Regions from separate parts of the Mesorhizobium sp. B2-4-6 genome, predicted to be linked through region 3. Evidence: predicted binding sites of a transcription regulator. Region 3 holds the regulator's gene; each other region holds the start of a gene.
What was found. Region 3 encodes LexA, which represses DNA repair genes until DNA is damaged. Its sites were predicted from a motif close to TGTTCNNNNTGTGTTCNG; they were not measured.
Positions count from the first base shown of each region.

Region 1: the regulator LexA is predicted to act here: its motif matches at 8,095-8,112, upstream of parE (DNA topoisomerase IV subunit B).
Region 2: the regulator LexA is predicted to act here: its motif matches at 9,315-9,332, upstream of ruvC (crossover junction endodeoxyribonuclease RuvC).

Region 1 is NZ_VFVI01000002.1:664,240-674,968, reverse strand. Features, by position in the region: gene FJ957_RS09220 (nitroreductase) at 1-425, shown strand, start outside; gene FJ957_RS09215 (CoA ester lyase) at 706-1,587, opposite strand; gene FJ957_RS09210 (MaoC family dehydratase) at 1,587-2,039, opposite strand; gene FJ957_RS09205 (DUF2336 domain-containing protein) at 2,192-3,313, shown strand; gene FJ957_RS09200 (VOC family protein) at 3,328-3,765, opposite strand; gene FJ957_RS09195 (FUSC family protein) at 3,851-5,932, opposite strand; gene parE (DNA topoisomerase IV subunit B) at 5,975-8,029, opposite strand; gene cpaB (Flp pilus assembly protein CpaB) at 8,284-9,204, shown strand; gene FJ957_RS09180 (type II and III secretion system protein family protein) at 9,306-10,673, shown strand; gene FJ957_RS09175 (hypothetical protein) at 10,678-10,729, shown strand, end outside.
Region 2 is NZ_VFVI01000005.1:251,633-262,361, forward strand. Features, by position in the region: gene FJ957_RS16060 (inositol monophosphatase family protein) at 1-724, opposite strand, end outside; gene efp (elongation factor P) at 748-1,314, opposite strand; gene FJ957_RS16070 (tetratricopeptide repeat protein) at 1,458-2,576, opposite strand; gene FJ957_RS16075 (thiamine phosphate synthase) at 2,578-3,225, opposite strand; partial or broken gene FJ957_RS16080 (class I SAM-dependent methyltransferase) at 3,437-4,166, shown strand; gene FJ957_RS16085 (GFA family protein) at 4,315-4,713, shown strand; gene FJ957_RS16090 (GNAT family N-acetyltransferase) at 4,749-5,213, opposite strand; gene FJ957_RS16095 (sulfite exporter TauE/SafE family protein) at 5,371-6,141, shown strand; gene FJ957_RS16100 (DUF2269 family protein) at 6,171-6,722, opposite strand; gene FJ957_RS16105 (DUF1465 family protein) at 7,272-7,802, shown strand; gene FJ957_RS16110 (glycosyltransferase family 2 protein) at 8,111-9,175, shown strand; gene ruvC (crossover junction endodeoxyribonuclease RuvC) at 9,374-9,883, shown strand; gene ruvA (Holliday junction branch migration protein RuvA) at 9,894-10,514, shown strand; gene ruvB (Holliday junction branch migration DNA helicase RuvB) at 10,558-10,729, shown strand, end outside.
Region 3 is NZ_VFVI01000002.1:262,181-272,909, forward strand. Features, by position in the region: gene FJ957_RS07135 (peptidyl-prolyl cis-trans isomerase) at 1-1,552, shown strand, start outside; gene trpD (anthranilate phosphoribosyltransferase) at 1,549-2,559, shown strand; gene trpC (indole-3-glycerol phosphate synthase TrpC) at 2,564-3,376, shown strand; gene moaC (cyclic pyranopterin monophosphate synthase MoaC) at 3,378-3,854, shown strand; gene glp (gephyrin-like molybdotransferase Glp) at 3,854-5,059, shown strand; gene FJ957_RS07160 (alpha/beta hydrolase) at 5,124-5,954, opposite strand; gene kynU (kynureninase) at 6,009-7,256, opposite strand; gene lexA (transcriptional repressor LexA) at 7,706-8,440, shown strand; gene FJ957_RS07175 (ComEC/Rec2 family competence protein) at 8,481-10,729, opposite strand, start outside.

The DNA.
Region 1 (10,729 bases), 400 kb from region 3:
ATCGCGGCGAGGCGCGCATCGAGGTCGGCAAGAAGCTGGCGGCGCTCGCCGAACAGCGCGAGGGGCCGTTGCTGGAAGGCCGACGCAACCAGGAACTGGCGCGCTTCTCGCGCGCGCCGCTGGTGATCGGCGTCGTGTCGGTGCCGAAGGAGAACCCGAAGATCCCACAATGGGAGATGTTCCTGTCGGGCGGCATGGCCGCCATGAACCTGATGATCGCGGCCAACGCGCTGGGCTATGGCACCAACATGATCAGCAACTGGTATTCCGACGTGGCCGAGGGCAGGGCGATCCTGGGGCTGTCGCCGCAGGAGCGCGTCATCGGCTTCGTCCATATCGGCTCCCATCAGGGGCCAACGCCGGAGCGACCGCGGCCCGATCCGGCAAAGCTCTACGGCGATTACACGGGACCATGGGCAGGGTGAACCGTCTATGGACGCCGCAAAGGGGCGCGGCCTGGCTCACGATTCTTCGAAGGCGGTGCGTCCGCGCCGACGGAAGGATTGGAGCGGCGCGCTGTCATGACAGCGCGCACGTAGCCGGGCTCTATGACGATTACGCCGCGAGCGTTCGCTACAAACTGATCCCGATGGTCTGGTAGCGGTCAGGCGGAACTGCCTGCCGCCCTGGAGCATTTCACCGTTTCCGTGAAACGGTGAAATGCTCTATCCCCTTGTTTTTACGCAATTCCGGACGGAAAACCGCTCACACTTTTCCTGGAATTGCCCTGGCGCGCGCCAGCAGCCGTTCGGCCAGCCGCAGGTGCGGCCGGTCGTACATCTTGCCGTCGATGCCGACGACGCCCGGATTTCCCGCCGCCGCAAAGGCGTCGACGATCGCCTGCGATCGCCCGACCGCTTCGGCGGACGGCGTGAAGGCGGCGTTGATGACCGGCACCTGCGCCGGATGGATCGCCATCTTGCCGGTGAAGCCGTCGCGCTCGGCCTCGCGGCATTCCTTCTCAAAGGCGGCCATGTCGCGGAAATCCGGAAAGACGGTGTCGATGGCGGCAACTTCGGCCGCGCCGGCCGCCAGAATGGTCATGGTGCGCGCCAGGCGAAACAGGTCGGTGTAACAGCCGTCCTCGTCGCGGGTCGAGCGCGCGCCGATCGCGGCCGACAAGTCCTCGGCGCCCCAGGTCAGCCCGGCGAGCCGCGCGCTCGTTCCGGCATAGCTTGCCGCCGCCAGCACGCCCGCCGCGGTCTCGGTGATGATCGGTACGATTCTTATGGCGCCGTCAGGCAGCCCGTTTTCGGCCTCATGCACCCGGAGCTTCGCCGCCAACTGCTGGACATCCTGCCCGCTGTTCGACTTGGGCAGCATGATGCCGTGGGGCTTCGCGGCGACGAGTGCCGCGAGATCGGCGTCGGCGAGGCCGGTCGACAGGTCATTAACCCGCACATAGATGGCGGAACCCGTCCGGTGTCTTTGACTCGAAATGAACCCGGCCGCGGTCGTGCGTGCCGCCCCCTTGTTCGCGGTGGCGACGGAATCCTCGAGATCGACAATGACCACGTCGGCGCCGGCGCCAAACCCTTTTTCCAGCTTCCGCTCGGAATCGCCGGGTACGAAAAGCAGCGAGCGCATCAGGCCGCCTTCTTCAGCATCATCGCCTGCCTTGTGCATTTGGCGACGAGAACGGCATTTTGATTGTAGGCGCGATGCTCGAACTCGACGATGCCGCGGTCGGGCTTCGACTTGGACTCGCGCACGGAGACGACCGTCGTCTCGACCCGGATGGTGTCGCCGTGAAAGACGGGATGCGGGAACACCGTCTCCTTCATGCCGAGATTGGCGACAGTGGTGCCGACTGTGATGTCGTTCACCGAAATACCGATCATCAGGCCGAGCGTGAACAGCGAATTCACCAGCGGCTTGCCCCATTCGGTCTTTGCGGCGAAGTCGAAATCGATGTGCAGGGGCTGCGGGTTCAGCGTCATCACCGAAAACAGCATGTTGTCGCTCTCGGTCACCGTCTTGCGCAGCGCGTGATGGAAAACGTGGCCGACGACAAACTCTTCCAGATAAAGCCCGGCCATGGTTCGACCTCCTCCAATGCACCTGCTTGATAGGCGTTGGCTGCGCCTCCATCAAGCCGGTTAAGAAACATGGTGAACCGTTCGTAAACCATTTCCAGCCTACCGTTGACAACGGGGCCGGGAACATTCCGGCATGGGCGTAGCTGGTCGGTATGGTTGTTTCGCACTTTCTAAAATGGATTGATACGGCAAGGGTTTCCGAGCGTGCCGCGGCCGCGAGCGCGCTGGCGCGTGCCTATATCAATTCCGATCTGCCATTCGAGGATCGCTGCGCCGCCGAGGCGGCGCTCACGCTGCTTCTGGACGACGCTTCCTCCAAGGTGCGCCAGGCGCTCGCCGAGGCACTGTCGATGAGCCACCACGCGCCGCCGCAGGTGATCAGTGCGTTGGCAGCCGACCAGCCGGAAGTCGCGGCGCTGGTTCTGGCGCGTTCGCCGCTGCTGACCGATGCCGATCTGGTCGAGCGCGTCGCCTGCGGCCAGAAGGCGACGCAGAAGCTGATCGCCAACCGTCCGGTCGTCTCGATGTCGCTGGCGGCGGCAATCGCCGAGATCGGCGAGCCGGAGGCCTGTGCCGCGCTGGTCGGCAACAGCGGCGCCGAGATTGCTTCGCTGAGCTTCCGCCGCATGGCCGAGCGGCACGGCCACCTGCCGCTGGTGCGCGAGGCGCTGATTGCCGATCGACGCTTGCCCGCCGATTGCCGGCACATGCTGCTGGTCAAGCTCGGCGAGACCCTGAAAGGTTCACCCCTGGTGCTGGCGATGATGGGTGCGGCACGCGCCGATCGCGTGATGCGCGACGCCTGCGTGAAAGCCTCGGTGACGCTGATCGAGGGAACGCGCCTGGAAGAACATGCCGCGCTGATCGAGCATCTGAGGCTGCGCGGCGACCTTACGGCAAGCTTCATCATCCGCACCATCGCGCATGGCAAGGTGGACTTCTTCGGCTCGACTCTGGTGGCTTTGGCCCAACAGTCCGAGCAGCGGGTGACAGCGCTTCTAGCCGGCGGGCACGACGTTGCACTGCAGGCGCTGTTCCGCAGCGCCGGACTTGCGCCGGCCACGCATGCCATCATCCTGCGCGCACTCAAGATCTGGCGCGAGGTCGCCAACGGCCGGCGTGTCGCCGGCGTACAGGAAGTGAGCTGGCTGATGCTGAGGGAACTCGGCGGCCAATCCGCCGAGGGCGATCTTGCCGGGCTGGTGAAGTCTATCCACCTCGACGCCTTGCGGGAAAATGCGCGCGGGCACGCGCTGGCCATCGCCGCGGCCTAGGGCATATTCAAGTCTCAGCCGAGTTCCTGGGCGAGGCCGATGAGAAGCCCTTCAGGCCCGCGGACGTAGCAGAGCCGATACGCGTCCCTGTACTGGACCACTTCGCCGACGAGCTCGGCGCCGCGCTTGCGGAGTCTCTCAAGGGTCTCGTCGACGTCGTCCACGGTGAACATGGCGCGGAGATAGCCCAGGGCGTTCACCGGAGCGTTGCGGTGATCCGCGACGACAGGCGGTGTGATGAAGCGGGACAGCTCGAGCCGGCTGTGGCCGTCCGGGGTGCGCATCATGGCAATCTCGACGTGCTGATCGCCCAGTCCGGTGACACGTCCGGCCCACTCTCCCTCGACAGTGGCCCGCCCCTCGAACTCGAGGCCGAGCTCGCGGAAGAATTCAATCGTCTCGTCGAGGTCCTCGACGACGATTCCTATGTTGTCCATCCGTTTGAGCGCCATGTGTCCAACCTAAAATGTCTCGACCAGCCTGACAAGAATCATTCCCGAACCGGTCTGACCTGAAACGCCGCACGCTCCGAATTGTTCAGGCGCGACCCTTCGCAAAGAAATCCGGATAATCTTCCATCGCTGCGGCGATGATGCGTAGCGAGGCGGCGATCTGCAGAATTTCGAGCCGATCGCTGCGTTGGGCGATGCTGGCCGCATATTGCCTCGCCACCGCGACGGTCGCGGTCTGCGGCTCGCCCGGCCGCCTAAACAGCAATTCGCCCGCCAGGCCGCGCAAGAAATTGCCGATGGACTCGACCGTTTCGTGCGGGACGGCGGAGTTCAGTTGCGCGTGGCGCAGCCGCAGCACTTCCAGCCCGACGGTTACGGCCGAAATGCTTCCGCCAAGAATGGGGTCGCCCTTGCGCCTCGTCTGCTGCACCTGTGGCATCAGCTGGTTGATCCGGTCATAGGCGAGGCTTTCGAAGGCCGAGCGCCGGGGAATGCGCTCATGCAGGCAAAGCCGCGCCAAATCCTCGCGCATCGCCTGCGAGATGCGCTCCACGGTGACCCAGGGGTCGGCGGGCAGCACGACGATGAAGACACCGATGGCAATCAGGATGCCGACCAGGATCGACGCCGAGCCGGCGAAGAACGGCCCGGGATCGTAGATCATCTGTTGATGCGGGCTGAGGAAGGCGAGGAAGTTGATGGCGAAGGCGGTGGCGACACCGACATGGCGGGGATTTGCCATGCCGAGCGCCGCGGGCACCAGGATCGGCACCACGAAGAGCGTGAACCAGCCGAAGCCCGGCAGCGCCGGCAGCGCGACCTGGCCGACCAGAAAGGCAAACGGCAGCGCGATCAGCGTTCCGGTGAAGAAACCCCAGGCGGACTGCACCGGATCCGGGCGTGCCGCGAACAGGCTGGAGACGACGGCGACGAGGATGACGGTGCCGGCTGCTTCCGACCATTTGGTCGTCAGCCAGAAGACCGCCACGAGCAACGTCGCGAGCGCCGCGCGCACCGCGTTGCGCCATGCGGCCTGGTAGTCGCGGTGGACGACCAGCGCCGGCTGGCCTCGCTCGCTCGATTTCCGGGAGACGGGCGAGCGGAGCGCGTCAAGACCGCGCATCACCTGCTTCAGCGCCTCGGCGAAATCGCCGGCAATGGTCAGGCGGGTAATGGTGCCGACCTTCTCTTCGGCGGTGTCGTTGGAGCCGTTATCGTTGGGCAGGTCGGGCATCTCCCTGGCCTTGCTTGCGATCGCATCGAGCCGCGCCACCCAGGGGCCGGTGTCGTCGAGCGCGCCGGGTGTCGCCGAAAGTTCTCCGACGAAGGCCTTCAATTCGCTGCGCATGGGAATGAGCGCCGCGTTCTTCGGCCTGCGGTGGCTGTGCAGCGCGCGCGCCGCCGAAAGCGCCCACAGAAGCTGACCGATCGTGCGCCGCACCGGGTGGGCGCGGGTGGCGAAGCTCGGCGCCTCCAGGCGCGCATAGGTGCGCATCTCGGCAAGCGTCTGGGCATCGGTGATCAGCTTGCGCTGGAGTGCGGCGAGGCTTGCCGGATCGCCGTTGGAAAAGGCGCCGCCGGCATATTCGGCGAGGTCGAGGATGCTGCGCTTCAACCTGGAAATGATGGCGTCGGCCGCGAGCTTCGGCAGGATCAGCCGGCTGGTGACGCCGGCGCAGACGATGCCGAGCGCGATCTCCGCGCAGCGGGCGATGGCGAGGTCGACGACAATATGCGGCTGTCCGAGGGCCGGCAGGCTGATGATCATCGCGGTATAGCCGGCAAGCGCGGCGCCATAGGCTTCCGGGTTGCGCAATAGCGACGAGACCAGCGTGCAGACGCCGATCCAGAGCGCCAGCACGCTCACCAACAGCCAGGGATTGGCACCGAACAGCGATGTGATGCCGACGGCCGCCAGGCCGCCGGCCAGCGTGCCAAGCAGCCGGTAGAAGCCCTTTGCCAGCACCATGCCGGCGACCGGCTGCGCGACGATGAACACCGTCATCATCGCCCATTGCGGATGGTCGAGCTTCAGCGCGTAGGCGACAAGCAGCGCGATCAGTCCGGCCGAAACCGTGCGCAGGGCAAAAATCCAGTCCGAACGGGTCGGCTGCGTCAAACCGCTTAAGGGCGTCTCGACAAGCTCTTTCAACCGCGTCCAGGTCACATCGGTTCTCCGCGCCGGAGACTGTTATGGACCGGCGGGCGATCAGATATCCAGCACATCCGCCTCTGCGAATTCGGCGCGCTCCTGGATGAAGCGGAAACGCGCCTCGGGCTTGGTGCCCATCAGCGCGTCGACGGCATCCTTGGTGGCCTGCTCGGCGTCGATCACGTCGACCCTCAAAAGCGTGCGCTTCCTCGGATCCATCGTGGTCTCCTTGAGCTGCGCGGCCATCATCTCGCCCAGGCCCTTGAAGCGGCCGATCTCGACCTTGCCGCGGCCGGTGAATTCGGTGCGCAGCAGTTCGTCCTTGTGCGCGTCGTCGCGGGCGTAGCCGACCTTGCCGCCCTGCCGGATCGAATAGAGCGGCGGCACGGCCATATAGAGATGGCCGCCGCGGATCAGGTTCGGCATCTCCTGATAGAAGAAGGTGATCAACAGCGAAGCGATGTGCGCGCCGTCGACATCGGCGTCGGTCATGATGATCACGCGGTCGTAGCGCAAATCCTCGTCGCGGTATTTCGAGCGCGTGCCGCAGCCGAGCGCCTGGATCAGGTCGGAAATCTGCTGGTTGGCGGCGAGCTTGTCGTTGCCGGCAGAGGCGACGTTGAGGATCTTGCCGCGCAGCGGCAGCACCGCCTGGCTGGCGCGGTCGCGCGCCTGCTTGGCCGAGCCGCCGGCCGAGTCGCCCTCGACGATGAAGATCTCGGCGCCGGCGGCGGCGTTCTGCGTGCAGTCGGCGAGCTTGCCCGGAAGGCGCAGCTTGCGCACCGCGCTCTTGCGCGAGACTTCCTTTTCCTGGCGGCGCCGCACGCGCTCGTCGGCGCGCGCGATCACCCACTCCAGAAGCTTCGAGGCTTCCTGGGGATTGTCTGCCAGCCAGTGGTCGAACGGGTCGCGAAGGGCGTTTTCGACGATGCGCATCGCCTCGATCGTCGCCAGCCTGTCCTTGGTCTGGCCGACGAATTCAGGCTCGCGGATGAACACCGACAGCATGCCGGCGGCCGAGATCATCACGTCGTCGGTGGTGATGATCGAGGCGCGCTTGTTGCCGATGAGGTCGGCGTAAGCGCGCAGTCCGCGCGTCAGCACGTTGCGGAAGCCGGCCTCATGCGTGCCGCCTTCGGGGGTCGGAATGGTGTTGCAATAGGAGTTGAGGAAACCGTCGCCGCCGAACCAGGTCACCGCCCATTCGAGCGAACCGTGGCCGCCCTGCTTGTCGCTCTTGCCGGCGAAGACCTCGCGCGTGACCTGGAATTCGTCGCCGAGCGTCGCCTTGAGATAGTCCTTCAGGCCGCCGGGGAAATGGAACTCGGCCTTGGGCGGCGTCTGGTCCTTTTCCTTGATCAGCGACGGATCGCAGGTCCAGCGGATCTCGACGCCGCCGAACAGATAGGCCTTCGAGCGCGTCATGCGGTAAAGCCGCGCCGGTTCGAAGGCGGCGCCCTTGCCGAAGATCTGCTCGTCGGGATGGAAGCGGGTCCTGGTGCCGCGGCGGTTGTGGACCTCGCCGAGATGCTCAAGACCGCTGACCGGGACGCCGCGCGAAAAACGCTGGCGGTAGAGCTGACGTCCGCGCGCGACCTCGACCTCGAGATGGTCGGACAACGCGTTGACGACCGAGACGCCGACGCCATGCAGGCCGCCGGAGGTCTCGTAGACCTTGGAGTCGAACTTGCCGCCCGAATGCAGCGTGGTCATGATGACTTCGAGCGCCGGCTTCTTGAATTTCGGATGCGGATCGACCGGGATGCCGCGGCCGTTGTCGGTGACGGTCAGGAAGCCGTCGGCGGAAAGCTCGACGTCGATGAAGGTGGCGTGACCGGCGACCGCCTCGTCCATCGAATTGTCGATGACCTCGGCGAACAGGTGATGCATCGCCTTGTCGTCGGTGCCGCCGATATACATGCCCGGACGGCGTCGCACCGGCTCGAGCCCTTCCAGCACCTCGATGTCGGCGGCGCTGTAGCCCTCGCTGCCGTCGCGGACGGCGGTCGAACGCTTCGCGGCCTGCACGAGCGGATCGGCCGGGCGTGACGGCGCGCGCACCGGCTGTGCCGGCTTTTCCATCTTGCCGAAGAGGTCGTTGCTGTCGTCCATGCTGGGCCTAGCGTCCGGTAATGCGAATCACGTCTCGATACTGCCACGCTTTTGGCGGGCGAACGAGTTCCTGTTCCGTTCAGGGATCAAACTGTCTCTTATTCCAAAACCATTCGATAACCAAGCCGGCCGAAATAGGGCGGCCGGCGTGCCCCGGTGTTCCCGATTCTTTAACATTAACGCCTAGCGTGAGGCCTAACCAACAAAAGACCACGGGCGTCAGGGGTTTCGTTGTGAGGGGCAGGGCCATAACCATGATCGGCATCGCCGCCGTGTTCGGCGCGATCTCGATCTTTGCGGCGGATTTCTGGGTCAAGAGCCAGGCGAAGGCGCAGCCCGAGGTCAAGGTCGTCTCCGTCATGGCGCCGCAGCAGCCCAAGGTCGAGTTCAAGACCATCGTGGTCGCAAGCGCGCCGCTGCGCTACGGCATGGAGCTCGGACGGCCGCTGCTCGCCGAGATTCCGTGGCCGCAGGATTCGCTGCCGCAAGGTGCTTTCCCGACGATCGACAAGCTGCTTGCGGACGGCAGCCGGGTCGTGCTGTCGCCGGTCGAGGTCAACGAACCGGTGCTGCTCACCAAGCTGTCGGGGCCGAATGGCCGCGCCACCCTTTCCAACATGCTGTCGCCGGGAATGCGGGCCGTCACCATCCGCACCGATGAGATCGCCGGTGTCGGCGGCTTCATCACGCCGGGAGACCGCGTGGACGTCGTGCTGACGCGCGACGCTGGCGATATCCAGGAAGTGTCCAAGAATGCGCAGGGCGCCGCCGGGTCGACCGTCACGTCCGAGATCGTCGTCTCCGACGCCAAGGTGCTTTCGGTCGGACAGGGCGCCGACGAGCGCAAGACCGAGCCGCAAATCGCCAATTCCGTGACCCTCGAAGTCACCAACGAAGGGGCGCAGAAAGTGGCGCTTGCCCGCACCGTCGGCACGCTGTCGTTGTCGCTGCGGTCGGCCGCCGACGCAACCGCCAGCAATGGCGGGCTTACGACCATCTCGTCCTTCGGCGGCTCGGTTGCCGCAAACGCGCAGGCGAGCACCGCCTCGCTCGTCAATGCGATGACGAAAGACCAGGGCGAGCCGAAACTAAAGACGGTGATCGTGACGCGTGGCGACAAGGTCGAGGAATACAAGGTTCCTTCACGGGAACCGCCGCAGGAACTGCAGCAATAGCCGGTGGGGACCGGCGGGGACGGGGCAAGATGTTCGGGTTTGATGCATTTCGGACGACCGGGGGATGGCGTCTTCTCGGCGCGATAGCGCTGGCGGCGGCAATGCTTGGCGTCGCCGCGCCGGCAAGGGCTGGCAATGACGTCGTCTATGTCTCGGCGAACAAGAACGCCTCGATCAAGGTGGCCAAGGGCAAGCCGAAGACGATCATGACGAGCGCCGCCTTCTACCAGATCGTCATCGGCGATCCGGAGATCGCCAACGTCAATCCGCTGACCGACAAGTCCTTCTACGTGCTCGGCAACAATCTGGGCACCACCGGCATCGCCCTGTTCGACCAGAACAAGCAGCTTGTCGGCACCATCGACATCGAGGTGACGCTGGACACCGACCAACTGGCCAGCACCATCCGCGCCAGCGTGCCCGACGCCAAGATCAAGGTCGGTTCGGCGAACGGCCGCGTCGTGCTGTCGGGCGAGGCCGACGATGCGGTCGCCGCCGACAAGGCCAGCAAGATCGCGTCGCGCTTTTCCGGCAACGAGGAAATCATCAACTCGGTCAACATCTCGTCCTCGCAGCAGGTGCAGCTCAACGTCCGCTTCGTCGAGATCAATCGCCAGGCCGGTCAGGATCTCGGCGCCAAATACGCCGCCAATTTCGCCTATGGCATCGGCAACCGCAAAGTCGTGCTGAACCCGGATGGGGGGAACCTGACGGCTGCCGGAACAGGCGAGATCATCGGCAGCCTGCTTTCGAACGGCGTTTCCATCGACATCGCCATCAAGGCGCTGGAGGAACGCGGCCTGGCGCGGCGGCTGGCGGAGCCGAACCTGATTGCACGTTCGGGCCAGACGGCGAGCTTCCTTGCCGGCGGCGAGTTCCCGATCCCGGTTTCCGAAGACAATGGCAAGATCAGCGTCACCTACAAGAAGTACGGCGTCGGCCTGGATTTCACGCCGACGGTGCTGAAGGACGGGCTGGTAAGCCTCGACATCGCGCCGGAAGTGTCCTCGATCGACCCGTCCGCTTCCATCCAGGTCAGCAGCGGCATTTCCATTCCGGCCTTCATCGTGCGCCGCGCAAGGACATCGGTCGACCTCAAGAACGGCCAGAGCTTCATGATCGCCGGCCTCCTGCAGTCGCAGAACGACATCACGACATCGCGGGTGCCGGGGATCGGCAGGCTGCCGGTGCTCGGTCCGCTGTTTTCCTCGAAATCCTATCAGCGGCGCGAGACCGACCTGGTCATCATCGTCACGCCTTATCTGGTCAAGCCGGTCGATCCCTCGAAGAAGATGGTCGAGCCGATCGACGGCACCCAGCCGGCAAGTCCCGCCGACTATTTCCTGAACAACACCGAGGAAGTGGACGCCTCGGCCTCGAAGCGTCCGGTGACGCTGGCGGACGGCAGCGCCGCCCGCCCGATGGCTGCCGCCACGTCCGGCCACTTCCTCGATCTGCCAAAGGACTAAGGCCATGCGCATCCCCGTTTGCATCGCTCTGCTCCTGGCCGGTTTCGCCGGCGGCT
Region 2 (10,729 bases), on a different contig from region 3:
CATTGTCCAGCATGTCCTGTCCGCCATCCATATCGGAGACGAAGCCGCCGGCTTCGCGCACCAGAAGGATGCCCGCGGCGATGTCCCAGGACGACAGGCCGGTTTCCCAGAAGCCGTCCATGCGGCCGGCCGCGACATAGGCGAGATCGAGCGCGGCGGAGCCAAGGCGGCGTACGCCGGAGACTTCGGCCATGACGTTGCGCAGCTCGATCAGGAAATTGCCGTGCTGGCCGCGGCCGAGATGCGGTACGCCGCAGCCGATTATCGCGTCGGTCAGCTTGGAGCGTCCGGCAACGCGCAGCCGACGGTCGTTCATGAAGGCGCCGCCGCCGCGCTCGGCCGTGTAGAGTTCGTCCATCGCCGGATTGTAGACGACGCCGGCGACGATCTGGCCCTGGCGCTCGAGCGCGATCGACACCGAGAAGACCGGAATGCCGTGCAGGAAGTTGGTGGTGCCGTCGAGCGGGTCGACGATCCAGCGATGCTGGGCGTCCTCGCCTTCGACGGCGCCGCGCTCCTCCATCAGGAAGGCGTAACCCGGCCGCGCCTTGGAAAGCTCGGCGAAGACGATCTCTTCGGCCTTGCGGTCGGCCTGGCTGACATAGTCGCCCGGGCCTTTCATCGAGACCTGCAGGTTCTGCACCTCGCCGAAGTCGCGCGACAGCGAGCGGCCGGCTTTCATCGCGGCCTGGACCATGACGTTGAGGAGAGCGGAACGCGCCATTTTTTCTTCCTGCTTTTTTGCCGTTAATCCGCGCGGCGCATGTAGGTGATTTCGTTGGTGTCGACGATGATACGCTCGCCGGCCGAGATGAAGGGCGGCACCAGCACGCGAATGCCGTTCTCCAGCACCGCCGGCTTGTAGGAGGAGGCGGCCGTCTGGCCCCTAACCACCGGGTCGGCCTCGGTGATGGTCAGCGTTACCTGGTCGGGCAGCGAAATGCCGATCGGCCGCTCTTCGTAAAGCTGCACCGTCACCATCATGCCGTCCTGCAGGAAGGCGGCGCGCTCGCCAACGAAGTCCTTGGCCAGCTCGAGCTGCTCGTAGCTTTCGGTATCCATGAAGACCAGGGCGTCGCCCTGCTCGTAGAGGAACGAAAAATCCTTCAGATCGAGCCGGATCTGCTCGACGGTCTCGGCCGAGCGGAAGCGCTCGTTGAGCTTGGTGCCGTTGATCAGGTTCTTCAGCTCGACCTGATTGTAGGCGCCGCCCTTGCCAGGCTTGACGGTGTTGGTCTTGACCGCCACCCACAGCCCGCCATCGTGCTCGATGACGTAGCCGGGACGGATTTCGTTGCCACTGATCTTGGCCATGATGAACTGATCCGGAATGAGATTTTTCAGGCGCGGGTCGCGCTTTGGCGCCTCCAAGACCACAAATTGCACGCAGTAGCAAGGGAGGGAGGCAAGGGAGGGGACCCAAGCGAGCCAGGAAATGGTGTCCGTAGCGCCATGCGTCAACGCAGGCGATTTGCCTTCTGCAGCGCCTGCTTGGTCTGGTCGTCGTCGAGGCCCTGCAGGAAATCGTCCATCCGCGGGTCGATCAGGCCGGCGCGGCGGGCGACGATGTACCAGGCGCCGGCAAGGATCAGGTCCGGGTCGGTGCCGATGCCGCCCATATAGAGCTTGGCGAGGCGGTTCTGGGCGGCGACGTTGCCGCCCTCCGCCGCCCGCTTCATCCAGGCAAAGCCCGATTTCAGGTCGCGCCCGCCGCCGCGGCCCTCGATCATCCAGGCGGCGAGGTCGATCTGCGCGGTGTCGTAGTTCTGCCTCGCGGCTTGCGTCAGCAGAAGACGCGCCTGGGCGTCGTCGTGCGGCTTGCCGCCGACGCCGTTGGCGTAGAGCTGCGCCATTGCATATTGCGCATCGGCAAGGCCGGTGGCGGCGGCACGCTCGTAGTAGACGGCGGCCTTCACCAGGCCGTCATCGCCGGGATCCTGCTGGACGAGCAACTGGGCGAAATTGAACTGTGCAAGCCGGTTGCCGGCCTCGGCCGAGGCCTGCATCAGCGCGAAGGCGCCCTTTTCGTCCTTCTTCACATAACGGCCGTCGAGCAGCATCAGCGCATATTGGAACTGTGCCTCCGGCACGCCCTGTTCGGCGGCCAGCGCATACCATTTGCCGGCCTCGGCCGGATTGAGCGGCACGCCCAGTCCGCGCGACAGGATTTCGGCCACCAGCGTCTCGGCCGCCGGATCGCCGTTCTTGGCGCGGTCCATGGCGAGGTTGTAGGCGGTCTTGTAAAGCCCGCGCTGGAAGGCGCCGTAGGCGGCGTCCGGCTGCTTGGCGCCGAAGCGGTCGGGATTGACGGCGTCGGCCGATGGCGGCGTCATGGTGGCCGGTTGCGGCAAGGTGTTTTGGATCGGCTTGTCGATGTGCGTGACGGTGCCGAACCTGCTCGCATCCGGCTCGCCGGCATCCGGCGTTGCCGCGTTCGGTGTGGGCGTATTCGGTGTGCCGGAGTCCGGAGTGCCGGCATCCGGCCGCTGCTGTGGCAGCGGGATGGTCTCAGCCGCCATCGCGGCCTGCGCCAACAAGCCGGCCAGGACAACCAGAGAAAGGACACGCAGGCGCATGTCAGTCCTCGAAACGCGGCGCGGTTTCATCGAGCAGCGCGTTGGCGGCGGCAATCGCCGCCCGCGGGTCGCGCCCGTCGGCAAAGACGGCGCTGGACAGCGCCACAAATTCCGCGCCAGTCGCGGCCACCGTCTCGACGGAAGCAAGCTCGGAGCCGGCCATGACGATGCAGGGGATCGAAATCATCTCCGCCCACCATTTGCCGAGGGTGAGGTTGCGGTGGTGCGGCTCCGGCTTGTTATCATAGCCGAAACGGCCGAAGAACATATAGTCGGGCCGCTCCTCGCCGAGCTCCAGCGCCTCGTCGCGCGTCTTGGCGCCGCCGATGCCGACCATCATCTTGCCGGCCAGGCGCTCGATCGTCTCGGCGAGTTCCCCCGACTTCACTTCAACATGGATGCCGTCGGCCTGGACGCGCCCGGCGATGCGGCTGTCGCCGGCGATGATGACAGCGACGCCGGCACTTTGAGCGATCGGCACGATCCTTTCGGCAAAGGCCTGGAAGGAGGCATCGTCCATGCCGTTGTCGGGCAGGATCAGCGAGGCGACGTCGCCGCCCTCGAACGCCGCGCAGATCTGCTCCGCCGGCACGAGCGGCGGCGCGATCAGCACGATGCGGCAGCGGTTGGGCGGAGTTAAATCGTTCATTGGCCTTCGATCCCGGTTTCGCCTATGCCGGGCGAAGATGGTTGCATTGCGGCATAGAGCAAAGGGGGCGGCTTGAACAGCAGCCGTGCGGCGCCAGGGCCAAAATGCTTAACCACCGCTGTGGCTTGCGTCGCCCATTTGGGTTCCGAGGATGGCGTTGGAAGCCGCGGGGAGGTCCGCTAGATATGCAGGCAAAAAGCAAGACAGGCACATGGCGCAAAACATCTACGACCGTCCGGATTTCTTCGACGGCTATAGTCGTCTCGGCCGCTCGGTCGAGGGCCTGGACGGCGCGCCCGAATGGCCGGCGCTGCGCGCCATGTTGCCCGACGTCAACGGCTTGAGCATCGTCGATCTCGGTTGCGGGTTCGGCTGGTTCTGCCGCTGGGCGCGCTCGCATGGCGCGAGCGAAGTCCTCGGCCTCGACCTGTCGGAAAAGATGCTTGCACGGGCACGCGCCGCCGGCTCCGACGATGCCGTCACCTATCTGCGCGCCGACCTCGACGAACTCAGTCTGCCAAAAGCCCGTTTCGACCTTCGCCTACAGCTCGCTTGCCTTGCATTATGTCGGCGATGCCGCGGGCTTGTTCGCGACCGTCCACGAGGCCCTGGTTCCCGGCGGAACCTTCGTCTTCTCGACGGAACATCCGATTTACATGGCGCCGACCAACCCGGGCTGGTCCGTCGATGCCGCGGGCAGGAAGACATGGCCGGTCGACCGGTATCTGGTCGAGGGACCGCGCACCACAGACTGGTTCACCAAGGGCGTGGTCAAGCACCACCGCACCATCGGCGCCACGCTCAATTTGCTGATTCAGGCCGGATTCAGCATCGGGCATGTCGAGGAATTTTGCCCGTCGGAGGAGCAGATCGCCGCCCGGCCGGAACTGGCCGAGGAACTCGAGCGGCCGATGTTCCTGCTGGTCCAGGCACGGCGGTGATGAACTCAGCTTGAAGCTAACGCCTCGCGCACGCGGCCACTTTCGCCAGCGCCGAATGTCGGGATCAGGCGCAAGTTCGGCGCATTCCTTGGCGACTCCCGCACGCCTCCGGCACTAAGCTGTCCTTGCTGCCTCAAGGAGGTTCCGCATGCGCGGCCATTGCCTATGTGGCGCTGTTGCCTTTGAAGTCGATGGTTCGGCACAGGCCTGCGTGGTTTGTCATTGTGAAAGTTGTCGGCGGCAATGTTCTGCGCCGATGACCGCCTATATTGGCGTCCTGGACGGCCAATGGCGATGGCTCGGCAGGCCACCGAAGGTATTCAACTCTTCTCCCGGCGTGGAAAGAACTTTTTGCGATCACTGTGGCTCGCCGCTTTCCTTCCGCTCAAAGAACATGTCTGGTGTCATGCATTTTTTTGCGGCGGCGATGGCGGAGCCGGAAAAATTTGTGCCTACGCTACATGTCGCTTTCGAGGAAAAGCTCCCCTGGTTGAAATTCGCCGACGGCCTGCCGACGCGTTTTGGGCCTGACTATACGAAAGGCTAGAGGGGGCAGGCGCTTCCGTGAAACGCTGAGCCGCTCTACAGCTCCAGCTTGTAGCCGATATGGCTGGCCTTTAAGCCAAGGCGCTCATAGAAGCGATGCGCGTCGAGCCGGCTCTTGTTGGTCGTCAGCTGGGCGACGCGGCAGCCGCGCTCGCGGCATTTGTCGATCGCCCATTCCAAGAGGCGCTGTCCCAAGCCCTCGCCGCGCCGCTCCGCCGCGATGCGCACCGCCTCGATCAGGCCGCGCTGGGAACCGCGCAGCGACAGCCCGGCGATAAAGGTGATCTGCAGCGTGCCGATCACGTCGTCGCCGTCGGTCATCACCGCGAGGAACTGGTTCGGATCGCCGTCTATCGCGGCGAAGGCGTCCAGATAGGCCCGCGACAGCGGCAGGCCGGCGTCTTCGCGGGCCTGGCCGAGCGCGTCGTCGGCAAGCATCGCGACGATCGCAGCAATGTCCGCTTCGCGTGCCTTGCGAATGCTGATGGCGTTCATTTCCATACCTCGAGACAGCGAGCCGGCCGAATGACGAACCTTGGCCGTGCGGCAGGTCGTCGATATCGGGCCGGCAATAGCGGATGCAGGCAATAATGACTATCCGGGCCGCGCTATTCTGCGCTATTGCTGAATTCCCGCCTTCTCCAACCTTCCCTTGCCGATGTCAGGCCTGCTCAGCGACCCGTGGTTCTATGCCGCCGCCATTCCGGCGGTGATCCTTGTCGGCCTGTCGAAAGGCGGCTTCGGCGGCGCCGTCGGTTTCGTCGGCGTGCCGCTGATGGCGCTGACCATCCCGCCGGTTCAGGCGGCCGCCATCCTGCTGCCGATCCTTTGCCTGATGGATGTCGTTTCCGTGTGGACCTGGTGGGGCGTCTACGACCGCAAGATGCTGGTCGACATGATGCCTGGCGCCGTCATCGGCATCGGGCTCGGCTGGCTGACAGCGGCTTTGGTCACCGAGGAGATGGTACGGCTGATCGTCGGCGCGGTCGCGCTGGTGTTCGTGCTGCGCTGGATTTATCTGCAGTTCCGCCATGGTGCCGACCATGCGGCGGAACCGAACCGCATTGCCGCCGCCTTCTGGGGCACGGTCGCCGGTTTCACCAGCTTCGTCGCCCATGTCGGCGGCCCGCCCTTCCAGGTCTATGCGCTGCCGATCCGGCTCGATCCGAAAGTGCTGTCGGGCACGGCGGCGATCTTCTTTGCCGCCACCAACGCGCTGAAGCTCATCCCCTATTTCGCGCTCGGCCAGTTCGACACCACCAACCTCACAGCGTCGGCGGTGCTGATGCCGCTGGCGCCGCTCTCCACCATCGCCGGGGCGTGGCTGGTGCGCCGCATGCGGCCGGAGATCTTCTACCCGTTCACCTACGCCACCGTCGCGGTGGTCGCCGTCAAGTTGCTGTGGGATGGTATCGCCGGCTTGTGGTGAGTGGCCATCTGGCCACTCACCACAAGGACTCAGGCAGCGTTCGGCACCATCTGGCGACCGCCGCCGAAGGCGAGCGCGGCGCCCAGCGCAACCACCATGACCATGCCGGCAAGAATGCCGATGTCGTGCAGGGTGGGCTTCAGCACCATGTCGGCGATGATCACCAGCATCACCGCATAATCGAGGCGCGCCCAGTTCATCATGCGCTGGCCGATGGCAAGAACGGCCGGCGTCACGCCCTGCTCGGCGATCATGGCGCCCATGCGCTCGCCGGTCGGCTTGAAGACGAGCATGCCGATCGAGAAGGTCGTGGCATAGCCGACGAGGCCGATGACGATCCACAGGTCGGCAAAGCCGACCCAGAAGCCGCACATGATGAGGCCGAAGACCAGCGTCAGCATCGACATCGGCGCGAAAAACCTGCCGCCGAGCTGTCCGCTGGCGCGCATAGCCTGCAGCTTGTCCTCGATGTTGCCGGCACGCTCGGCCAATACACCGAGCAGGAACAGCACGAAGCCGCCGCCGACCCACAAAACGGCCGAAACGATGTGAAGGAATTTGACGATCGAATACCAATCCATGATCTGCTCCCGGATATCCCGCATGATTTTGAGCGGCGCGGTTTTGCGCGCCGCTCAGAGGAGCGGGCTTTTGCGTGGCGCGTGTTTCGGAACGATGCCGCGGCGGCAGCCTACATGTTTCGAAAGCCGCGATGACTGCATCCGAAATACGGTTCCCGGGCGGCGAGGCCGGCTGTCCTATTGCGGCACGGGAAAGCGCGTTCGCTTAAAAAATCGTCGCCGCGTTAAGGGTTCATTAAGCTTTACGGGCGTTTACTATGCGCATCCAGTTTTGCTGGATTCTTACCGAGTGGTTGGAGCCACTTTGTTTGACGCCTCCCTGTTAAACTCCTGAGAGCCGCCTTATCCGCGGCTCTTTTTTTGTCCGCGGGCGGCAAGCCGGTGCCATCCGCTTGCGAATGGCTGGAACGAGGCCGGCGTTAACCGTTTGTTAAACATGCGCTTGCCTTCATGGGCATCGAAGCGCATTTTCAAGCCTCAGTCATTTAGGGTGCGGGCCACGTCGGCAAGGATTGCCGAATCGGCCGACGGCAGTGCAGGGGCGTATCGATGAACGAGCCTTCGAAGGGCAGCGCGAAAACCATCAAATTGGCGGAGCGCCGGGTTTTCTCCCAATCCTTCAAGCCGCTCTACCAGGAAGGTATGGGGCTGGTCGAGCAGGCCGCCGAATATCTCGATGGCAAGGGCAGGCTCGAAGCCAAGAAATTGTCGCGCACGGCGGCGACGCTCTATGCGGCCGAGTCGATGCGGCTGACCACAAGGCTCATGCAGGTCGCTTCCTGGTTGCTTTTGCAGCGGGCGGCGAATTCCGGCGAGATGACGCGCGACCAGGTGGCCTCGGAGAAATCCAAGGTGCGGCTCGACACCGCCTCCGCGCATGACGAGGCGCTTGGCTGGAACGAACTGCCCAAGGATTTTCTGGACCTCGTGACGCGTTCGTTGCGCCTGCAGGCTCTGGTGCGGCGCATGGACGAGGAAATCTATGGCGGCGTCATCAACGACACGCACGTCCCCAGCCGGCGGGCCAACCCGGTTTCCGACCAGATCAGTCTCTTGAATACGGCTTTCGCGCGCGGCTGAAACCGCGTTTGCAACAAACGCCGCGACAGCGGCGCGCGAAGCGGGAACCCACATCCTTCAATCGAGGCGCGATCCGGCGAGCCGCGATCGTGGCCGTAAGCCGAATGCCTGCGACCGCCGACTGCTCTTCGATACTGCGGCAGCCGTCGTTGCATCGAAGGTCATGCCGGCCTTCGCGAGAAATATCGCCCTTGTCTTGAAGCGATGGGCCTCTAGTTGGAGCCGTTCGCCGCAGCCGGGTCGACCCGAGCCGGTTTTGCAAGAAAATCACCGTCACTGTGACCAAAGCAGATTGCGAGGCTTGATCCGTGCATTCGCCATTGGACCGCATCCCGGTATCGATCATCATCCCCAATTACAACTACGGACAGTTTCTTGGACGCGCCATCGACAGCGCGTTGGAGCAGGACCACCAAAATGTCGAGGTCGTGGTCGTCGACGACGCCTCGACGGACGCGTCGGTGGCCGTCATCGAATCCTACGGCGACAAGATCCGCTCGTGCCTCAGGCGCAGGAATGGCGGACATGCCGCTGCGTTCAATACGGGGTTCGAGGCGAGCACCGGGGAGATCGTTCTTTTCCTCGACGCCGACGATTATCTCTATCCGAACGCCGTCTCCGAGGTCCTGGGCGAGTGGGACGCGGATGTCGCCCAGGCGCAATTCAGATTGCATCTCGTCGATGAGGACCAACATATCAAGGATGTCTTTCCGCCCCCGGAACAGCCGTTCGACTCGGGCGACGTCGTCCCGGAGTTGTTGCGCAAGGGGCGCTACCGTACGACGGTGACGAGCGGGCTGGCGTTCGACCGTGAGGCGCTGGATCCGATAATGCCCGTGCCCGAAAGCGATTTCCGGCAAGGCGCCGATGGCTATCTCGCAACGCTCGCGCCGCTGCACGGGGACGTGAAATCCATCGACACCTGCCTTGGCGCCTACCGCATCCACGGCTCCAACCATTCGGTCTTTGCCGAAAAGCTTGCCGAGCGGGCGCGCTGGCGCGTGGCGCATGACTTCCGGCGCCTTGAAGCCTTGTCCGACCGGGCGGCCGAGATCGGTCTGACCGTACCGCCGGATGCCGGCCTTCGCGATCCGGTTCATCTGGAAGAGCGACTGGCCTCGCTTTGCGTCGACGAGCCCCGGCATCCGGTCACGACCGACTCCCGGCTGGGGCTGGCAAAAGCGGGCGCCGCCGCCAGTCTGGAAATGGACGCATCCTGGCGGCGGCGGGCCGCGCTGGCAGCCTGGTTCCTCTGCATCGGGCTCCTGCCGCGGCGCATGGGAAATGCAGTCCTGGCATGGAAGCTGGTCGCGTCGTCGAGGCCGGCATTTCTCACGCGGCTGTCGAAAACCATCCGTCGTGTGACGAACTAAAGGCTTTGTTTTCATGCATGTCGTTATCGCAAAACCGCTGCGCACTTTTGCGCGACACGCATTAGGTCCGGGATTTCGCGCCTGCCAGCCCGTGAACGCCAGCTTGATGGGATTTCGAATGCGTTCTTAAGATCGCGATTGTTTCTGGTTTGTTCACATTTCGCTGGCATCGCTTGCCGCCACGGCTAGACTTGGCGCATGGGGGAAGCGATTCGCATCATCGGCATCGATCCGGGGCTGAGGCGCACCGGTTGGGGTATTATCGACAGCGTCGGCAATTCGCTGCGCTTCGTCGCGTCCGGCACGGTGAGGTCCGACGAAAAGGAGTCGTTGGCGACAAGGCTCTGCCAGCTGCATGACGGTTTGGCCGAGGTCCTGCACCAAGCCATGCCGCATGAGGCAGCGGTCGAGCAGACTTTCGTCAACAAGGATGCCACGGCGACGCTGAAGCTCGGCCAGGCGCGCGGTATTGCCATGCTGGTGCCGGCGCGTGCCGGGCTGGTGGTCGCCGAATATGCCCCCAATGCCGTCAAGAAGGCGGTTATCGGCGTCGGCCACGGCGAGAAGAAGCAAATCCATATGATGGTCAAGGTGCTGATGCCGAAGGCGATCTTCGATACCGACGATGCTGCCGACGCTTTGGCCATCGCCATCTGCCATGCGCATCACCGCCAAAGCGTCGCCTACCGGATGGCAGCGCTGGCGTGAGGGGACAATCATGATCGGCAAGCTGAAAGGCACGCTGGACGAGATCGACGAGGACTCCTGCCTCGTCGACGTGCACGGCGTAGGCTATGTCGCGCATTGCTCGGCGCGCACGCTGGCGTCGCTGCCATCGCCCGGCGAGGCGGTGGTGCTGTTCATCGAGACCTATGTGCGCGAGGACATGATCCGGCTCTACGGCTTCCAGTCGGCGCTGGAGCGCGAGTGGTTCCGGCTTTTGATGAACAATGTGCAGGGCGTCGGCGCCAAGGTGGCGCTGGCGGTGCTGTCGACGCTGGCGCCGGCCGAACTCGCCAATGCGATCGCGCTGCGCGACATCGCCATGGTTTCCCGCGCCCCCGGCGTCGGCAAGAAAGTGGCGGAACGCATCGTCACCGAATTGCGCACCAAGGCGCCGGCCTATGCGGGCGCGGCCAGCGGCACGATCGGCCTCAAGCAGGAACTCGGCGAAGGTGTCGCGGCGGCACCGATCACCGACGCTGTCTCGGCGCTGGTCAATCTCGGCTATTCGCGCGATATCGCTGCGAACGCGGTCGCGGCAGCGCTGAAATCGGCCGGCGAGGGCGCGGATGCGTCCAAGCTGATCCGCTTCGGCCTTAAGGAACTGGCGCGGTGAGGCGGCGCTTGTTCCATTGTCGGTCCTATGCAAGGAAGGCGGCATGAGCCTTTCGCCCCGCCTCATTGCCCCCGACAAGCGCGGTGAGGATGCCGACCAGACCTTGCGGCCGCAGTCGCTCGACGAGTTCGTCGGCCAAGCGGCGGTGCGCGCCAATCTCAAGGTCTTCATCGATGCCGCCAAGGGCCGCGGCGAGGCGCTCGACCATGTGCTGT
Region 3 (10,729 bases):
TCGGCTTGCCGAACTGACGCGCGAGGATCCGGCTTTCAAAGGCCCCGGCGGCCAGTTCGATCGCCGTACCTTCGAGTATCTGCTGCGCGAGCTTGGCATGCGGCCTGAGGACTACCTCAGGAACCGCTCGCAGGTGGCCGTGCGCCAGCAGATCGTCGAGGCGATCTCCGACGGCCTCAAGGTTCCGCAGACCTTCCTGAAGGCGGTCTCTCTCTATCGCGGCGAGGATCGCACGATCGACTATCTCGTGCTGCCGAAGACGCTCGTGCAGCCGATCGAGGCGCCGTCGGACAGCGCCCTCAACGCCTATTTCGACGCCAACAAGAAGAGCTACGCCGCGCCGGAATATCGCAAATTCTCCTATGTCCGGTTGGAACCGCAGGACATAGCCGATCCGTCCGCGGTGACCGACCAGCAGGTCAGCGAGGACTACAACAAGAACGTCGCGCGCTACACGACGCCCGAGATGCGCACCATCGAGCAGCTGGTGTTCAAGACGCCGGATGCGGCCAAGGCTGCTTTGGATTCGCTGAAGGCTGGCGCTACCTTCGACAAGCTCGTCACCGCCGAAGGCAAGACGCAGGCCGACACGCTGCTCGGCACGCTGGCCAGGGACAAGATCGCCGACAAGGCGGTCGCCGATGCCGCCTTCTCGCTCAATGCCAACGAGGTGAGCCACGTCGTCCAGGGCGCCTTCGGTCCCGTGCTCTTGCGCGTGACCGAGATCAAGCCGCAGGTGGTGAAGCCGCTCTCGGAAGTGTCCGACCAGATCCGCAAAGACCTGGCGCTCGGCGAAGCGAACCGCATCCTGCTCGACGTGCATGACAGCTACGAGGACACCCGCGCCTCGGGCGCCTCGCTTGCCCAGGCCGCCGACAAACTGAAGCTCAAGGTCCTCACCATCGACGCCGTCGACCGTACCGGCCAGCGTCCGGACGGCACGATCGTCAACGACCTGCCGGAATCGGCCGAGCTGATCAAATCGGTGTTCGCGGCCGAGCCCAACACCGAGAACGAGGGCCTGACGACTGCCGACAACGGTTTCGTCTTCTACGAAGTGCAGTCGATCACGCCGGCGCGCGACCGCACGCTGGATGAAGTCCGCAAGAAGGTCGCGGCCGACTGGACCGAGGCCGAGACCGACAAGCGCCTCGACGCCAAGGCTCAGGAGCTGAAAAAACGCCTCAAGGCAGGCACCACGCTCGACGTCATCGCCGGCGAGCTCAAACTCGACAAACAGACCAAGCGCGGCCTGAAGCGCGAAGCCGACGATGCCGATTTCGGCAAGGAAGGTGCCGCCGCCATGTTCGGCGTCGGCGAAGGCGGCACCGGTTTGATCCCCTCGCCCACCGGCGACGGCCAGATCCTGTTCAAGGTCGCCGAGGTCTTCGAGCCGGCAGGCGCCGATGGCAGCGCGGTACCGGACGACGCGCAGAAGTCCTTCGGCGCCGGCATGTCCGATGATCTGCTCGACCAGTTGGTGGCGCAGTTGCAGTCGCAATATGACGTTCGCATCGATCCGAACGCCGTTTCGCAAGCACAGACACGATGAGCGCTCTGAAGATACACCTAGCCAAGGTCGCCACAGGCACCGCGCTTTCCTTCGAGGAAGCGCGCGAGGCGTTCGACATCATCATGTCGGGCGACGCAACGCCGGGCCAGATCGGCGGCTTCCTGATGGCGCTGCGCGTGCGCGGCGAGACGGTAGGCGAAATTTCCGGCGCGGTCGCCACGATGCGCGCCAAGATGCTGCGCGTCGAGGCGCCGCAAGGCGCCATCGACATCGTCGGCACCGGCGGCGACAATTCGCATTCGGTCAACATCTCGACCGCTTCGGCCTTCGTCATTGCCGCCGCCGGGGTGCCGGTCGCCAAGCATGGCAATCGCGGCCTGTCCTCGCTGACCGGCTCCGCCGACGTGCTGACGGCGCTGGGCGTCAGAATAGACATCCCGCCGGAGATGATCGGCCGCTGCATCCATGAGACCGGCGTTGGCTTCATGTTCGCGCCGGCGCATCATCCGGCGATGAAGCATGTCGGGCCGACCCGCGTCGAGCTCGGCACGCGCACCATCTTCAACCTGCTCGGGCCTTTGTCGAATCCCGCCGGCGTCAGCCGCCAGATGGTCGGCGTCTTCCTGCCGGAGTGGATCATGCCGGTGGCCGAGACGTTGAAGGCGCTGGGCGCCGACCACGCCTGGGTCGTCCATGGCGACGGCTATGACGAGATCACCACGACGGGCGAAACCCAGGTGGCGGAGCTCGCCGGCGGCGAGATCCGCAGCTTCACCCTGACGCCGGAAGCTGTCGGACTGAAGCGGCACACCAGGGAAGAGCTGCGCGGCGGCGACGCCGCCTACAACGCCAAGGAACTGCGCGATATGCTGGGCGGCGCCGCCGGCGCCTATCGCGATACGGTGCTGATGAATGCCGGCGCCGGGCTGGTCGTGGCCGGCAAGGCGACGACGCTTGCCGACGGCATCGCGGCGGCGGCACAAGCGATCGACAGCGGCCGCGCGCTTGGCGTGCTGGACAAGCTCGTCGAGATTTCGAACGGATAAGGCCTTGTCGGACATCCTGCGCAAGATCGAAGCCTACAAGCGCGACGAGATCGCGGCAGCCAAGCTCGCCATGCCGCTCGCCGAGGTCAAGGCGAAGGCCAGGGACGCCGAGCCGCCGCGCGGCTTCCTTGCTGCGCTCGAGGCCAAGCGCCGGGGCGGCGGCTTCGCGTTGATTGCCGAAATCAAGAAGGCCAGCCCCTCCAAGGGCCTGATCCGCGCCGATTTCGACCCGCCGACATTGGCGCAGGCCTATCAGAAAGGTGGCGCGACCTGCCTTTCGGTGCTGACGGACGCGCCATCCTTCCAGGGCGCGCCGGAATTTCTCACCAAGGCGCGCAAGGCGGTGTCGCTGCCGGCATTGCGTAAGGATTTCCTATTCGACCCTTACCAGGTCTACGAAGCACGAGCCTGGGGCGCAGACGCCATCCTGATCATTATGGCAAGCGTGGACGATGCTCTGGCGAGCGAATTGGAAGCTATCGCCTTCGAACTCGGGATGGACGCGCTGATCGAGGTGCATGACGAGGCCGAAACGGAGCGCGCGCTAAAATTGTCGTCGCAACTGATCGGTATCAACAACCGTGATCTGCGGACCTTCGAGACCAGCCTTGAGACTTCCGAGCGGCTGGCGCGAATGGTGCCGGGCGGCTACCTGCTGGTCAGCGAGAGCGGCATCTTCACCCACGACGACTGCCTCAGGATGCAGAAGACCGGCATCAGCACCTTCCTCGTCGGCGAGAGCCTGATGCGGCAGGCGAACGTGGCCGCGGCGACCGAGCTTCTGCTGACAGGCAAGGCAGCGGCCGAGGCCATCTGAGATGGCCCTCACCCATCTTGGCGCCAAGGGCGATGCCAATATGGTCGATGTCGGCGACAAGGCCGAGACGACCCGCACGGCGATCGCCGAAGGTTTTGTCTCGATGCAGCCGGAAACGCTGGAGATGATTCTCGCCGGCGATGCCAAGAAGGGCGACGTGCTGGGCACCGCACGCATCGCCGGCATCATGGCGGCAAAGAAGACGCATGAGCTGATCCCACTTTGCCATCCGCTTCTTCTCACCAAAGTCGCCGTCGAGATCGAGCCGGACCGCACGCTGCCTGGCCTCAGGGTCACCGCGCTTGCCCGCGTCACAGGCAAGACCGGCGTGGAGATGGAGGCGCTGACCGCGGCGTCGGTCGCCTGCCTCACCATCTACGACATGGCCAAGGCGGCGGACCGCGGCATGGTGGTTTCCGGCATCCGGCTCGTCGAGAAGACAGGCGGCAAGTCCGGCGACTACAAGGTGGATGCCTGATGGCCTTGGTTCCGGTCGCCGAAGCGCTCGAACGCCTGCTCGACGGCGCCGCGCCATTGCCTGGCGAAAGCATTCCGCTCGCCGAAGCGGCTGGGCGGGTCCTGGCGGAGCCGGTCGTGGCGCTACGCACGCAGCCGCCATTCAACGCCTCGGCCATGGACGGCTATGCCGCAAGATCCGCCGATGTCGCTTCAGCGCCGGCTGAACTTGAGGTCATAGGCATGGCGCCCGCCGGGCGCGGTTTCTCCGGAACCGTCGGCAAAGGCCAGGCCGTGCGCATCTTTACCGGCGCGCCGCTGCCTGAAGGCGCCGACACCATCGTCATCCAGGAAAACGTCAGCGACCTTGGCAACCGCCAGATCGAAGTGACGGAGCCGACCGCCGAAGGACGCAACGTCCGTCGCCGCGGGCTCGACTTCGGCCAGGGCGACGTGCTGCTCGAAAAAGGCCGCGCGCTCGACGCGGCGGCCCTTTCGCTGGCGGCCTCAGCCAACCATCCTGCCTTGAACGTCGTGCGGCGGCCGCTGGTCGCCATCATCGCCACCGGCGACGAATTGCTGCCGCCGGGCAGCGCGCTCGGCCCCGACCAGATCATTTCGTCCAACGCCTATGGCGTCGTCGCCGCCGCCCAGTCGGTCGGCGCGCGCGCGCTCGATCTCGGCATCGCCGCCGACCGCCAGGAGGCGATCGCCGCGCTGGTCAGGAAAGCGGTCGAGGCGAACGCCGATGTCATCGTCACGCTCGGCGGCGCCTCGGTCGGCGACCACGACCTCATCCATGACGTGCTGACCGGCGAAGGCATGCAGCTCGACTTCTGGAAGATCGCCATGCGCCCCGGCAAACCGCTGATGTTTGGCCGGCTTGGCAATGTCCGTTGCATCGGCCTGCCCGGCAATCCGGTGGCAAGCATCGTCTGCTCGCAACTCTTCCTGAAGCCGCTGCTTGCCAGGCTCGGCGGCCGCGATCACCGGCAGGACGTGCGAACGGCCCGGCTGGGCGCCGCGATGCAGGCCAACGATCTCAGGCAGGACTACGTGCGCGCCGTCGTGCGCGAGGACTCCGGCACCCTGGTCGCGACGCCTTTCGGCATCCAGGATTCCTCGATGCTGCGCATGCTTGCCGACGCCAACGGCCTGATCGTGCGCCAGCCCTTCGCGCCCGCCGCGCAGGTCGGCGCCGAGTGCAGCGTGCTGATGCTGCGCTGAGCCGGTCTATCCCGCCGTTTTAAACGCAATTCTCGACCGAAACCGTTCACACCGCCGAATTGCTCTATTCGGCGATCAGTGCGCGAGTGAGGGGATGATCCGGATCTCCGAGCCCATCGACAACGTTGAAATGATGCCGGTCCGGCTCGACCACTGAACCGGTGGCGGCGCCGAGCCCGGTCCAGATGTTAGCAAGCAACGCGCTCTGGCGCAGGAATTCCGAACGCTCGCCGCCGCCGACCCAACAGGTGACGCGAGCTCCCTGCCGAGGCCGCAGCAAAGCCGGGCTTTCGCTCAACGCTTCCTTCTCGTCGATGTTCAGGGTCTCGTTCAGTGCGGTGAACATCAGCGGCCGAAGGTCGTGCAGGCCTGAGATCGAAACAACCTGGCATATGCGCCGCGACACATCGGACGACAGCGGCGAGGCCGCGGTCACCATCCGGCTGGCGAGATGCCCGCCGGCCGAGTGCCCGGTCAGCACCAGCGGACCATCGATCATCGCTGCCGCCTTCTCGATCGCTGCCGCAACCTCGTTGACGATGCCGCTGATCCTGGTTCGCGGGCAAAGCGTGTAAGACGGCATGGCGACGGCAAAACCGTGGCCGAGCGCACCTCCAGCCAGATGCGACCAGGAGGTCTTGTCTGACTCCATCCAGTAACCGCCATGGATGAACACGACGAGCCCCTTTGGCGCAGCAGGTGGGAGAAACAGATCGAACCGGTTGCGCGGCGCTTCGCCGTACACGATATCGAACCGCGCCCTGCCTTGCGCCAGCAGCTTTTCCCGAAAGGCCCGCGCCGGGTGATCCCAAGCCGCGGGCCAGCGGTCGCCGCCGGCGATGTTCGCGCCGTTGGCATAGGCGTTGTCCCAGTCGGCAATACGGTTTTCGAACACGGCCCCTCCGCGATCAGGTCGATGTTGAGCGGAGTTTAATTGGCATCGCCGCGGTCAGGTAACGGTTGTCTTGACCGCGAAGCGGGCTTCTCGCCAGACGCCGGTCCGCAAGATGTCTTCGAGCACTTCGACGGCATTCCAGACATCCCTGTAGCCGACATAGAGCGGGGTAAAACCGAAGCGCATGGTCGACGGCGCCCGAAAATCACCGATCACGCCGCGTTCGATCAGGGCCCGCATGATCTGGTAGCCATGCTGGTGAATGAAGGAAATCTGGCTGCCGCGTTTGGCGCCGTCGCGGGTGCTTTCCAGCGTAAGATCGCAACCGCCGCACCGTACCTCGACGAGTTCGATGAATAGATCGGCCAGCGCAATGCTCTTCCTCCGCACCGTCGCCAGGTCAACGCCGTTCCAGATGTCGAGCGCGCCTTTCAGCGTCCGCATCGACAGGACCGGCTGCGTGCCGCACAGAAATCGGCGGATGCCGGTGCCTGGCGCATAGGCTTGCTCGAAGGCGAACGGCCGTGCATGGCTCCACCACCCGCTGAGCGGCTGCCGCACATCGGCAAGATGCCGCTCGGCCGCATAGATGAAGGCAGGAGAACCCGGCCCGCCATTGAGATATTTATAGGTGCAGCCGACGGCGAAATCGGCGCTTGCCCTGTCAAGCTCAACCGGCATGGCGCCCGCGCTGTGGCAGAGATCCCATACGATCAGCGCACCGGCGTCATGCGCCATGCGCGTAAGCGCCGCCATGTCGCGCAACTCGCCGGACTTGTAATTGACGTGGTTGACCAACACCACCGCCACGCGTTCGTCGATCAGTTCCTCGATGGTCGGCGCGTCCACGCCAGCCAGGCGCAGGACAGCGTTCTTTCCGGCCGAGGCCACCCCTTCGGCCATATAGATATCGGTCGGAAAACTGTCGCCCTCGGCAACGATCACGGTTCGGCCCGGCCGCATCGCCATCGCCGCGTGCAGCACTTTGTAGATGTTGATCGACGTGGTGTCGCAGACCACGGTCTGGCCCGGCGCCGCGCCGATCAGGCGCCCGAGCCGGTCGCCCAGCTCGACCGGCATGTCGAACCATCCATCCTTGTTCCAGGCACGAATGAGGTCATGCGCCCACTCCTCGGCGGCTGCCTTGCGCAACTCGTCGAATGCGGCGTGCGAGGCCGCTCCCAACGAATTCCCATCGAGATAGATCACCCCCTCCGGCAGGACGAAGCGATCGCGCAGCGCGCGCAGCGGATCCGCGGCATCCATCGCCTCGATCTCGGCGAGATCAGGAATTCCCCCCATCATGCTGCCGCCTCCATTTCGGCATGGCGCCCCTCATGGTTGGCCAAGGGTGGTTGTCTCACCACCGTCCGTGCCACGGCAAGAACCTTCTGCGCCATGTTAGCTGGTCCATAGACGGCGAAGACCATGGATCGGAATCATTGCCGAGGTTGGCATTTTGGGTCCGTTTCGTTCACGGTGAAGCACGTTCGCGCAAGAGCCGAAGCGATCCCGCCCCCGCCTTTGTGACGGTGGTGGACCGCGCTGCAGCTTGAGGAGGGCTGCAAAATCGAGCGGAATCAATGACACCGCCGACCTGGCTCGGCCGAGTATCGCTTGGATGCAACATTGTTTCCGAAGTCTCAACAAATTCACTAAACTTTAAACGGTTGCGGAACACAACTGGAACAGATAGTGTTTGTTCTGGGTTTGTTTTTCTGATTCTGGTTTCAGAACCCAAGGGGGCCGCCATGCTGACGCGCAAACAACATGAACTGCTGATGTTCATCCATGAACGCCTCAAGGAGAGCGGGATTCCGCCGTCTTTCGACGAGATGAAGGAAGCGCTCGACCTCGCCTCCAAATCGGGCATCCATCGGCTGATCACGGCGCTGGAAGAACGCGGCTTCATTCGCCGGCTGCCGAACCGTGCGCGCGCGCTTGAAGTGCTGCGGCTGCCCGACTCGATCGCGCCCGGCCTGAATGCAGCGAGAAAGTTTTCGCCGAGCGTCATCCAGGGCGGCCAGGGCAATCTCGGCCGCCAGGTCAAGCCGGCCACGCCCTCGCGCACGCCGACACCCAGCAATGACGACGACGCTGTTTCGGCCGTATCCATTCCGGTGATGGGCCGCATCGCCGCCGGCGTGCCGATAGACGCCATCCAACACCAGACGCATTCGATCTCGGTGCCGCCGGACATGATCATGGGCGGCGAGCATTATGCGCTGGAGGTCAAGGGCGACTCGATGATCGAGGCCGGTATCTTCGACGGCGATACCGTCATTATCCGCAATGCCAATACGGCAAGTCCGGGCGAGATCGTGGTGGCGCTGGTCGACGACGAGGAAGCGACCCTGAAGCGGTTTCGTCGCAAGGGTGCCTCGATCGCGCTCGAGGCCGCCAACCCGGCCTATGAGACCCGTATCTTCGGACCGGACCGGGTCAAGGTTCAGGGTAAGCTCGTCGGACTCATCCGCCGTTACTGAGCAGAACCGCACGGCGGTCTCCGCCGGGATTGCGTGCCATCTACTCTGTCAACTGCGGCGCGACCGCCGGCTTTTCCGGTCGTTGATAGGGCGGCAGCCCCCTCGCCTCACGCGCGTATTTCCGCTGCTCGTGCCAGGGTCGGTATGGTTCTTCGACCGCGTAGCGAACGGTCGGCCGCGCCGTTGCCGATCGCGAATCGAAGAAGATGGCGGCGCTGCCGTCGCGTGCCAGTTGCCGCTTGGTGACGACAAGCACGCGCGCATCGCGGCATGGGTTGTAGGCTGTGGCGTCGTCGATGACGATGAGGTCGGCGAAACCGCAAGCAGGCCGGGCGCTGGCGCGATTCTCGGCGAGCGCGACGATGGCGCCGGAAGGATGCCGGCCGATGCAGAGGTCGCCGGTGCAGTAGAACGGCGAGCCGGGCGGCAGGTCGACGGGATCGGCGATGTCCATGGCGTCTTTAGCGAACGTCTCCGGCGGTACGATTTCCTCGGCTTTCAGCGCCCGTTTCCAGTTGTCGGTGGTGAACTCGTTGGAGCGCGTGCGGTTGATGGCAAGCTCACCGCCGCCGATCGGCATCGCCACCAGATGCGCATCCTCCGAGACAAGCACATCCGGGGCGCGGGCATGAGGAATGGCCAGCAGCGCGGCGAGCGCGAAGGGTACGGCGGCAAGCCTCAGCCAGGTGGTGGCCATCGTCGCGATGACCAGCGCGACCGTGGCCAGCAGCACCGACTGGATCGAGATCAGCCCGACGGCATCGACCGGTGAGCGCTCGGAGATCCACGCCGAGATGGCGATCATCGCCGTCAGGCCCTGGCCCATCACATAAAGGAATGGACCGTCGAAGCCGAAGGGCATGGCCAGCGCGCTCAACACGGCGAACGGCATGACGATCAGTGAGACGATCGGCATGACCGCCAGATTGGCCAGCAGGCTGAGCGGCGACACCCGCTGGAAGTGCCAGATCGCAAACAACAATGTCGCGCTGCCCGCGATGAGCGACGTTATAGCGGCGCCGCCCACTCCAACCGCCACTTTTCGCGACACGAAGCCGAGAAACGAACGCTTTGCCGGCGGCGCGGTCGTTTTGCCGGCGCGATAGTCGGCAAAACCGGCATAGGCGCCGACCAGCGCGGCGGTGGCGGCGAAGGACATCTGGAAGCTCGGGCCGACCACTTCGTGCGGCGAGACAAGGATGACGGCGATGGCCGAGATCGCCAGGTTGCGCATGGTGAGCGCCGCGCGGTCGAAGAGCACGGCGGCGAGCATCACGGCCAGCATGATGAAGCTCCGCTCGGCCGCCACCACGATGCCGGAGATCACGAGGTAGGCGGCGATCGAGAACAGCGCGATTGCAGCGGCATATTTCTTCACCGGCCGGCGCGACGAGAAATCCGGAAACAGCGCGAAGGCGCCGCGCAAAAGGACCATGATCGTGCCGGCGACCAGCGCCATATGCAGCCCGGAGATCGAGATGATGTGGTAGATGCCGGTCCGTCGCATCGACTCGTTGATGGTTTCCGGAATGCCGGCGCGGACGCCGACGATCAGTGCGGCTGCGATCTCGCCTTCGGATCCGCCGATGGCGCTCCTGATGTGATCGGCGATCCCTTCGCGCGCGTTTTCCACTGCCGATGCGACGCGCGCGCCAAAGGGCGCTTCCGCTGGCGCAATCAGCTTTGGATCACCCAGGAAAAAGCCGCTGCCGCCGATCCCGGCAAAATAGCTGTCGAATGAAAAGTCGTAGCTGTCCGGCCGAACCGGGCCGGTCGGCGGCAACAGCTTGGCATAGCCGGTCAGCATCGACCCGGCTGTCATGTCGGGCGGGATCCTGCGCGCCGAAAGCCTGACGCGGTCCGGCGCGTAGCGCAGCTTCGGATGCTCCGTGGAAATCAAGTCGATGGTCAGCCGGACACGGCCATTGGCCATCGCCTCGGCGGTGACGAGGCGGCCCGTCAGCCGTGTCTGGATTTCCGAGCCCAGCATCGGGGTCGCCATTCGCCATGTCTCGACCTTGGCCGCGAGAAAACCCAAGGCGCAGAAAAACGCCGCCATGAAGACAAGGTGCGTTCTGTGCCGAGAACGCGAGGCCGTCGCGCAGACAGCCACCAGGGCCACCGCCGCAAGCGGCCTGTAGAGATCCGGCTCAGCGCTCAGCGAGAAGTAACAGATGACGCCGGCGGCCAGAAACACCGGCACCAGCAGGAAGCCGATGCCGCGGTCGAGCTCGGTGGCGGCAGCAGTGCCGATGCTCCGGCGCAGTGCGGGAAGCGAGGCGCGGCCAA